DNA from 3 places in the Solwaraspora sp. WMMB335 genome. Region 3 is predicted to be linked to each of the others. Evidence: riboswitches for the same ligand, from Rfam matches in the RefSeq annotation. Region 3 holds a riboswitch; each other region holds the start of a gene.
What was found. A riboswitch is a leader RNA that binds a small molecule or an ion and turns the genes downstream of it on or off. The one in region 3 is predicted to bind cyclic di-AMP.
Positions count from the first base shown of each region.

Region 1: linked by a shared signal. The riboswitch ahead of ACN27F_RS21265 (coiled-coil domain-containing protein) and the one ahead of ACN27F_RS18635 (NlpC/P60 family protein) in region 3 are both predicted to bind cyclic di-AMP.
Region 2: linked by a shared signal. The riboswitch ahead of ACN27F_RS09485 (NlpC/P60 family protein) and the one ahead of ACN27F_RS18635 (NlpC/P60 family protein) in region 3 are both predicted to bind cyclic di-AMP.

Region 1 is NZ_JBMHMF010000001.1:4,908,705-4,910,961, reverse strand. Features, by position in the region: gene ACN27F_RS21270 (potassium channel family protein) at 1-566, opposite strand, end outside; cyclic di-AMP (ydaO/yuaA leader) riboswitch at 861-994, shown strand; gene ACN27F_RS21265 (coiled-coil domain-containing protein) at 997-2,022, shown strand; gene ACN27F_RS21260 (glycoside hydrolase family 65 protein) at 2,066-2,257, opposite strand, start outside.
Region 2 is NZ_JBMHMF010000001.1:2,252,295-2,254,551, forward strand. Features, by position in the region: gene ACN27F_RS09480 (DUF6232 family protein) at 1-609, opposite strand, end outside; cyclic di-AMP (ydaO/yuaA leader) riboswitch at 1,029-1,157, shown strand; gene ACN27F_RS09485 (NlpC/P60 family protein) at 1,168-2,127, shown strand; gene ACN27F_RS09490 (sigma-70 family RNA polymerase sigma factor) at 2,213-2,257, opposite strand, start outside.
Region 3 is NZ_JBMHMF010000001.1:4,327,031-4,329,287, reverse strand. Features, by position in the region: gene ACN27F_RS18640 (NlpC/P60 family protein) at 1-510, shown strand, start outside; cyclic di-AMP (ydaO/yuaA leader) riboswitch at 766-908, shown strand; gene ACN27F_RS18635 (NlpC/P60 family protein) at 1,007-1,945, shown strand; gene dcd (dCTP deaminase) at 2,092-2,257, opposite strand, start outside.

The sequences.
Region 1 (2,257 bases), 580 kb from region 3:
ATCCCGACCACCGTGACGCCGTATTGCTGGCGCAGCCGGGATTCGGCAAGGGTCCGGTCGACGGTCTCCGGCGGAGCGCACACCTTGGCGATCGCGAACCCGTCGTCGAACTCGATGAAGTCGAGCATCTTGCTGGCCAGCAGGTGAGCCACCCGCTCACCCATCGCCGCTTCGGGGAAGATCACGTGGTGCGCGCCGACGGCAGCCAGGATCCGACCGTGCTTGGCGGTGATCGCCTTCGCCCAGATCTCCTCGATGCCGATCTCGGTGAGCGCCACGACGGTCAGGATGCTCGACTCGACCTCCGAGCCGATCCCCACCACCGCGCGCCGGAAGCCGGGCACCCCGAGTTGCCTCAGCCTGTCCTCGTCGGTCGAGTCGGCCTCCACCGCCCGTGGCAGGCGCTCGGCCCAGTGCTGTACCCGCTTGGGATGCTCGTCGATGCCGAGCACCGGATGCCCGAGCCGCAGCAGGGACAGTGCCACCTGCCCGCCGAATCGACCGAGACCGATCACCACGACGCCGTCGTCCGGCACCCCGTCGTCCGGTTGGCGGCCGTCCGCCACTCCGTCACCTTCCGCACCCGTGTCCATCGTCAAGAGCACCAATCACCAGCAACCAAATAATTAACCGACAATTGCACCCTAAATGCTCTCAGGCCGTCCTGCGGCCGGGCCCCTCGGATCGCCTTGCGACAACCACCGGTGTCACTGCGACTGCAGACAGTGGACATCACCGAATGTCGTTGCCCGGTAACGGATTTCTTCCTGGTCAGCGACGCCCTGCGAGGTGTTGAAGCCGATCACCGATCCGGTAAGCTTGCCCGCGGTCTCCGCCCGGCGGCGCCCCATCGGTGCCGGCGGTGACCGCCGCCCAATCACCCTGCGGGGTGAGCCGGGGACCCACGTTCACCGGGGTGAATCCGCAACTGCGGTAGGGATCGTTCCGTCCCGAACCCGTCAGCTAACTCGGTCGGCGGCCAAGGAGAGGAACAGGATGTCCGCACCCCTGCGCCAGCGGTTGCCGCTGGCCGCGGCACTGGCCACGGTGACCGCGCTATTCGCCGGGTTCGTCGTGCTGGCCGCACCGGCCGCCGCCGCGCCGGCCGATCCCGACGACGAGGGCGAGCCGCCCCTGCTGAGTGAGGTCCTCGAGTCGACCGGACGCGGCTTCGTCGAAGCCAGAACTGCGGTCGAGGAGTCCCGCAAGCGACAGCTGCAGCTCAGCCTGGAACTGGAGAAGGTAGAGGAACGGCTGGCCGCGCTCAGCCCACAGATCGGCGAAGTCGCCTCCAACTCGTACCGACTCGGCCGGATAACCCCGGTCATGGTGCTACTCAACAGCGCCAGCCCGGACGCCCTGCTGGAACGGGCCGAGGGCCTCGACATGATCGCCATGCACGACAACAAGCGGGTCCGCGAGTTGAACGAGGCGCGCGAGCAGGCGGAACGGGCCAAGGCGGCGATCGACGCCGAGGTCGCCCGCGAGGAGCAGCAACTCACCGTGATGCGGCGGCAGAAGGAGGAGGCGGAGAAGGCGCTGCGTCTGGTCGGCGCGGTCGCCACCAACGGCTTCGTCTCCGCCACCTCGCCGGTGGCCCGCCAGGCCCCCCGCAATTCGGACGGTTCCTGGCCGTCGCAGTCCTGCAGCCTCGACGACCCCACCACCACCGGCTGCATCACGCCGCGCACGATGCACGCGCTCAACGAGGCCAAGCGGGTTGGCTTCACCCGTTTCGTGTCGTGCTTCCGTCCGGGTGGACCGTTCGAACATCCGAAGGGGCGGGCCTGCGACTTCTCGGCGCAACAGAACGGATTCGGTGGCGACGCCACCGGGGACGACCGGCTGTACGGCAACAACCTGACCGCGTTCCTGGTCCGCAACGCCGACCGACTCGGCATCCTCTACGTCATCTGGTACCGCCAGGTCTGGTTCCCGGCCACCGGCTGGAGTTCGTACAGCGGAGCCGGCGGTGACCCGAGCAGCGACCACACCAACCACGTGCACCTGTCCCTGCTCTGACCGGCTCGGACGACGTACGGACCGGGCCCGGTGTGCGGCCCGGTCACTCGGTGCGGGCCGACCGACGTACCGGGGCCCGACCGGCCGGCTGCTGCGGCGGCGGCCCGGACGCCGCAGCTGGCGGGATCGCCCTGGTCACCGGCTTGTCCGCGGTCACCGTGAGCTGCTCGCCGTGGTGGCTCAGCTCGATACTCGCGTCCGGATCCCCGTCGCGCAGGTCCCGCAGGGAATAGGT
Region 2 (2,257 bases), 2.1 Mb from region 3:
CCGCATCACCGCTCGGCGCACCTGCCCGAACTGGCGCTCCTCGTCACTGCTGAACAGCAGCTTCCACGTCTGCTGGTGACGGCCCCACAGCTCGTACGGGCGGGGCCGTAGCCGATCGCCGAGCCAGGCCAGGCCGACCGGGACGAACGCGGCGACGAACAGGGCCAGGTAGGCACCGGCGCTGACCTCGTCCAAGCCTCGGGTGAACCCGATCACCAGCGCGATCCCGGCCAGCATCACCGCGACGAGAGCCACCGCCCGGGCGGTGATCCGGTCCCGGGCCCCCCGGGCGATACGCAACTGCGCGATGTCACGGATGGCGTAACGCTGACCGGCGACGACGAACCAGTCCCGGGTGACGCGGATGCCAGGCTGACGGTAGTACGCCGGTAGGCCGTCCGATCCACCGTTGCCCCGGCCGACCGACGCGGCCCCGGCCACGGGCTGCTGTCCGTATGTCGCGGCCCGGCTGTTGCGCGTCGCCGGCGCCGGGTAGGTCGATGGGGTTGCCGGGACGGTCGCCGGCGGGGGGTTCCACCCGCGAGGGCGGCTGGCGTCGCGCATCGGCGGGGATCCACGCAACGACGGGGTCTGGCGAGTAGCACGCATAGCGGCCTCCGAAGGGCTTGTGCGGCGCTGACCTTGCGGGTCCATTGTGCAAACAGCGAGCTACTCGATGGAAGATGAGCAATCTGCCACCTAGCAGAATGCCGTACGGCAGGACGCATCCTGGACGCCAATTGGAGGCTTTACGGGTAATTTGTCAGAGTTACCCGCCGGCAGCAACTGCCTCAACTTACTAAAGCGACAATTTGGTCTTGGATCACGGTAACACCTCGAGTCGATACTTTCCGTTACCAAGATGTCTCACCGACCCGTCGCAATGTCGTTAATCACGATCACGCTACTTTCCGGTCACAAGCGTTACGGCTAAATTGGTTCCGCTGGTCCGGTCGCCAGTCACCGACAGTGGTGACGCCGGTCCGGTGCCGCCGAATCATTCACGACAGAGATTACGTTCAGTAATCAAATTGTGATCGACTGTCAGTGACTCGGGGACCCACCGAGCATCTGGGGTGAATCCGCGTCCGACGCGGTAGGGCGATCTTCCCGCCCGAATCCGTCAGCTAACCCGGGAGGCGGCGATGGAAGAAGGGTTCTGCGTTCTTGTCATCAGCGCGGATTCTGCTGCGCACCCTCACGCTGGCCGGCGTGGTCCTCGGCTTGGTCGTACCCGCCGCCGCGGCCTCCGCCCAGCCCAGCGTCAGCGAACTCACGCAGCAGATCAACGAGGAATCGGCCGAGTTGGCAAAGGTCGTCGAGTCGTACAACCGGCTCCGTGAGGAGGCCAAGGCGACCCGGGCGGCAGCCGAGAAGATCAACTCCCAGCTCGGCCCGTTGGAGGCCGAGCTGGCCCGGGCAGAGACGGAAGTCGGGCAGATCGCGATCACGGCATACAAATCCGGCGGCCTGAGCACCGCCAGCGCACTACTCGACGGGACATCCGGCAGCTTCGTCGACCGGCTGGGCACCCTGGACCACCTGGCCCGCGACCGGCAGCAGCGGCTCACCAGCTTCACCGACACCCAGCTGACCTACCTGGCTGAGCAGGAGAAGCTGCAGGCGGCGCTCAAGAAGCAGGATGCCCAGGTGAAGGAGCTGGCCGACCGTAAGAAGCAGATCGAAGCCGACATCGACGAGCTGATGGCCAAGCGGGAGCAGGCCTACGGCACCGCGACCGAGACCGGTTCGTCGTACACCGGACCTGTGCCGTCGGTCTCCGGCGCCGCCGGCACGGCGGTCGAGTTCGCCTACGGAGCCATCGGCAAGCCGTACGTCTGGGCCGCCGACGGTCCCAACGGCTACGACTGTTCGGGCTTGACCCTCGCTGCCTGGCGGGCGGCCGGCAAGAGCCTGCCGCACAACGCCGCGATGCAGTGGGACGTGGTCGCCAAGATCGACCGTGGTTCTCTACAGCCGGGTGACCTGGTGTTCTACAGCAACCTCAACCACGTCGGGCTGTACGTCGGCAGCGGCAAGGTGATCCATGCACCGACTTTCGGTCGCGCCGTCGAATTGGCCAGCGTGGACATGATGACCCCGTACGGCTACGGCAGGGTGCGCTGACGCCGTCTGCGCCGTCCCCTGGGACACCGGTGGCCGGCGTCTCCTACTGGCAGGAGACGCCGGCCACCGTCATCATGGGCTCGGCTCAGGCGGCCTGCAGACCTTCGGCCCGGGCCAGCTCGCGGAGCCG
Region 3 (2,257 bases):
ATCGCGAAGCAGAAGGTGCAGGACGAGGAACTCGCCGCGAAGCGCAAGACGATCAACGCCGAGATCGATCGTTTGGAAGACATGCGGGCCGACGCCTACCAGACAACCGGCTACACCGGCGGGTCGGGCGCCTCCGGCCCTTGCCCGGCGGCCTCGGTCGGCGGTGCCGCCGCCACCGCGGTCGCGACCGCGTGCGCGCAGATCGGCAAGCCGTACGTCTGGGGCGCGACCGGCCCCAACGCATTCGACTGTTCAGGGCTTACCCAGTACGCCTGGTCGAGTGCGGGGGTGGGTCTCACCCACTACACCGGTTCGCAGTGGAACCAGGGTAGGTCGGTCAGCCGAGCCGAGGCGCTGCCAGGAGATCTCGTTTTCTTCTTCAGTGATCTGCATCACGTAGGCGTGTACATCGGTAATGGTCTGATGGTGCACGCGCCGAGCTCCGGTCAACCGGTGCAAATGGCGAATATCGACCACATGCCGATCGCTGGATTCAAACGGGTCGGGTGATTGTTGCAGGTCAGCTGGTTGTAGAGGTGGATCGATCAGTGCTCGGCGGCTGTCGACGATGCCGGTAGGCCGGTGCTGCGGCGCTGGTCTGCAGGCCGCGATTCGAACGCATGAGCGACTGCGACTACTGCACGATTAGCAATCATCTGCCTACGGAAAGAAATGTCCATCGTCGTCGCTTGCGTACGGAGAACAGCGCTCTCTACTCTTGGGGATCGTCGAGTCGAGATGACGTCAGCCAACCAGGTTGACCTCGACCCGACACCGCCTAATCGTCACACATCACGAGCCGGGGACCCACGGTAACTCGGGGTGAATCCGCAGGATCAGCTGCGGTAGGGCGTCTCCTTTCCGCCCGAACCCGTCAGCTAACCCGGTAGGCGGTCTGGGGAGAAGGAGTCCGGTGGCTACGAGCGCCCCTCGGCGGCGCCCCGGATGGTCCGAGCGGGACCACGGGTGCACAACGCCGCGTACCCATCAACAGATTCTTCGGGCGGTGGTAGCCGTTGCTGCCAGCGCCGGACTGCTGCTGGCCGGATCGCCCGCACAGGCCCAACCTACCGTGGCGCAGATCGAAGCCCAGATCGACGACGTCTGGGCGGAACTCGAACCGACGATCGAACGGCACAATGCCGTACGTCAGGATCTGGCCGGGAAGAAGAAGCAGGCCGAGGCCCTCGGTAAGAAGATTCAGCCCTTGCAGATCCAGATCGATCTGGCGATGGACCGGGTCAGCGAGTTCGCCGCACGGTCGTACAAGGGCGGCAGCCCTTCGGCGATCAACGCGATCCTGGTCAGCGGCCAGCCCACCCACCTGGCCGACCAGTTGGAACTGCTCGACCAGTTCGCCCGCAGGCAGGCCCGCGACGTACAGGCGGTCGTCGACCTCAAGGACAAGTACGCCGCGCAGAAGGCGCCCCTCGACGAACTGATCGGGGAGCTGACCCAGACCGAAGCACAGTTGGCGGCGAAAGCCAAGGACATCGACGCCGAGGTGGACCGGCTGCAGGAACTGCGGCTGCAGGCGTACGGGTCGACGAACACGCTCGGCTCGCTGCGGCCCGCACCCTGCCCGGCCACCTACCCCGGTGGTGCGGCCGGCAAGGCCGTCACCTTCGCCTGCGCGCAGATCGGCAAGCCGTACGTGTGGGGATCAGCCGGGCCCAACAGCTACGACTGCTCGGGCCTGACCTCGGCGGCCTGGCGCCAGGGCGGCGTTTCGCTGCCGCACAACGCGGCCCGGCAGCGGCAGGTGATGGCGTACGTCGACCGGTCCGAGCTGCGACCGGGTGACCTGATCTTCTACTACAGCGGGCTGTCGCACGTCGGCATGTATGTCGGGGACGGCTGGATCGTCCACGCGCCGCAGGCCGGCTCCCCGGTGCAGATGCGCAAGATCGGTTCGGACGTGCACAGCTACGGCCGGCCCGGATAACTTCACTCCTCCCCATGGCCTGGCGCTAGCCGCGGATCCCCCCGTCGTGCGGCGGCACCGGCCGTTTGAAGGGCGTCCTCCCATGCCTCCCCCCGGCTTGGGAGGACGCCTTTCGCTACACCTGGTCGGCCTATCCCGTCTTGGACCTATCCCGTCGGCCAGGTCTGCCACCGTTGCCAGGACCGGCTCGGCGTCGGCCCCCGCTGACCCTGGTAGCGCGAGCCGTAGACCGATGATCCGTACGGATGCTCGGCGGCTGACGAGAGCCGGAAGATGCAGAGCTGGCCGATCTTCATGCCTGGCCAGAGCATT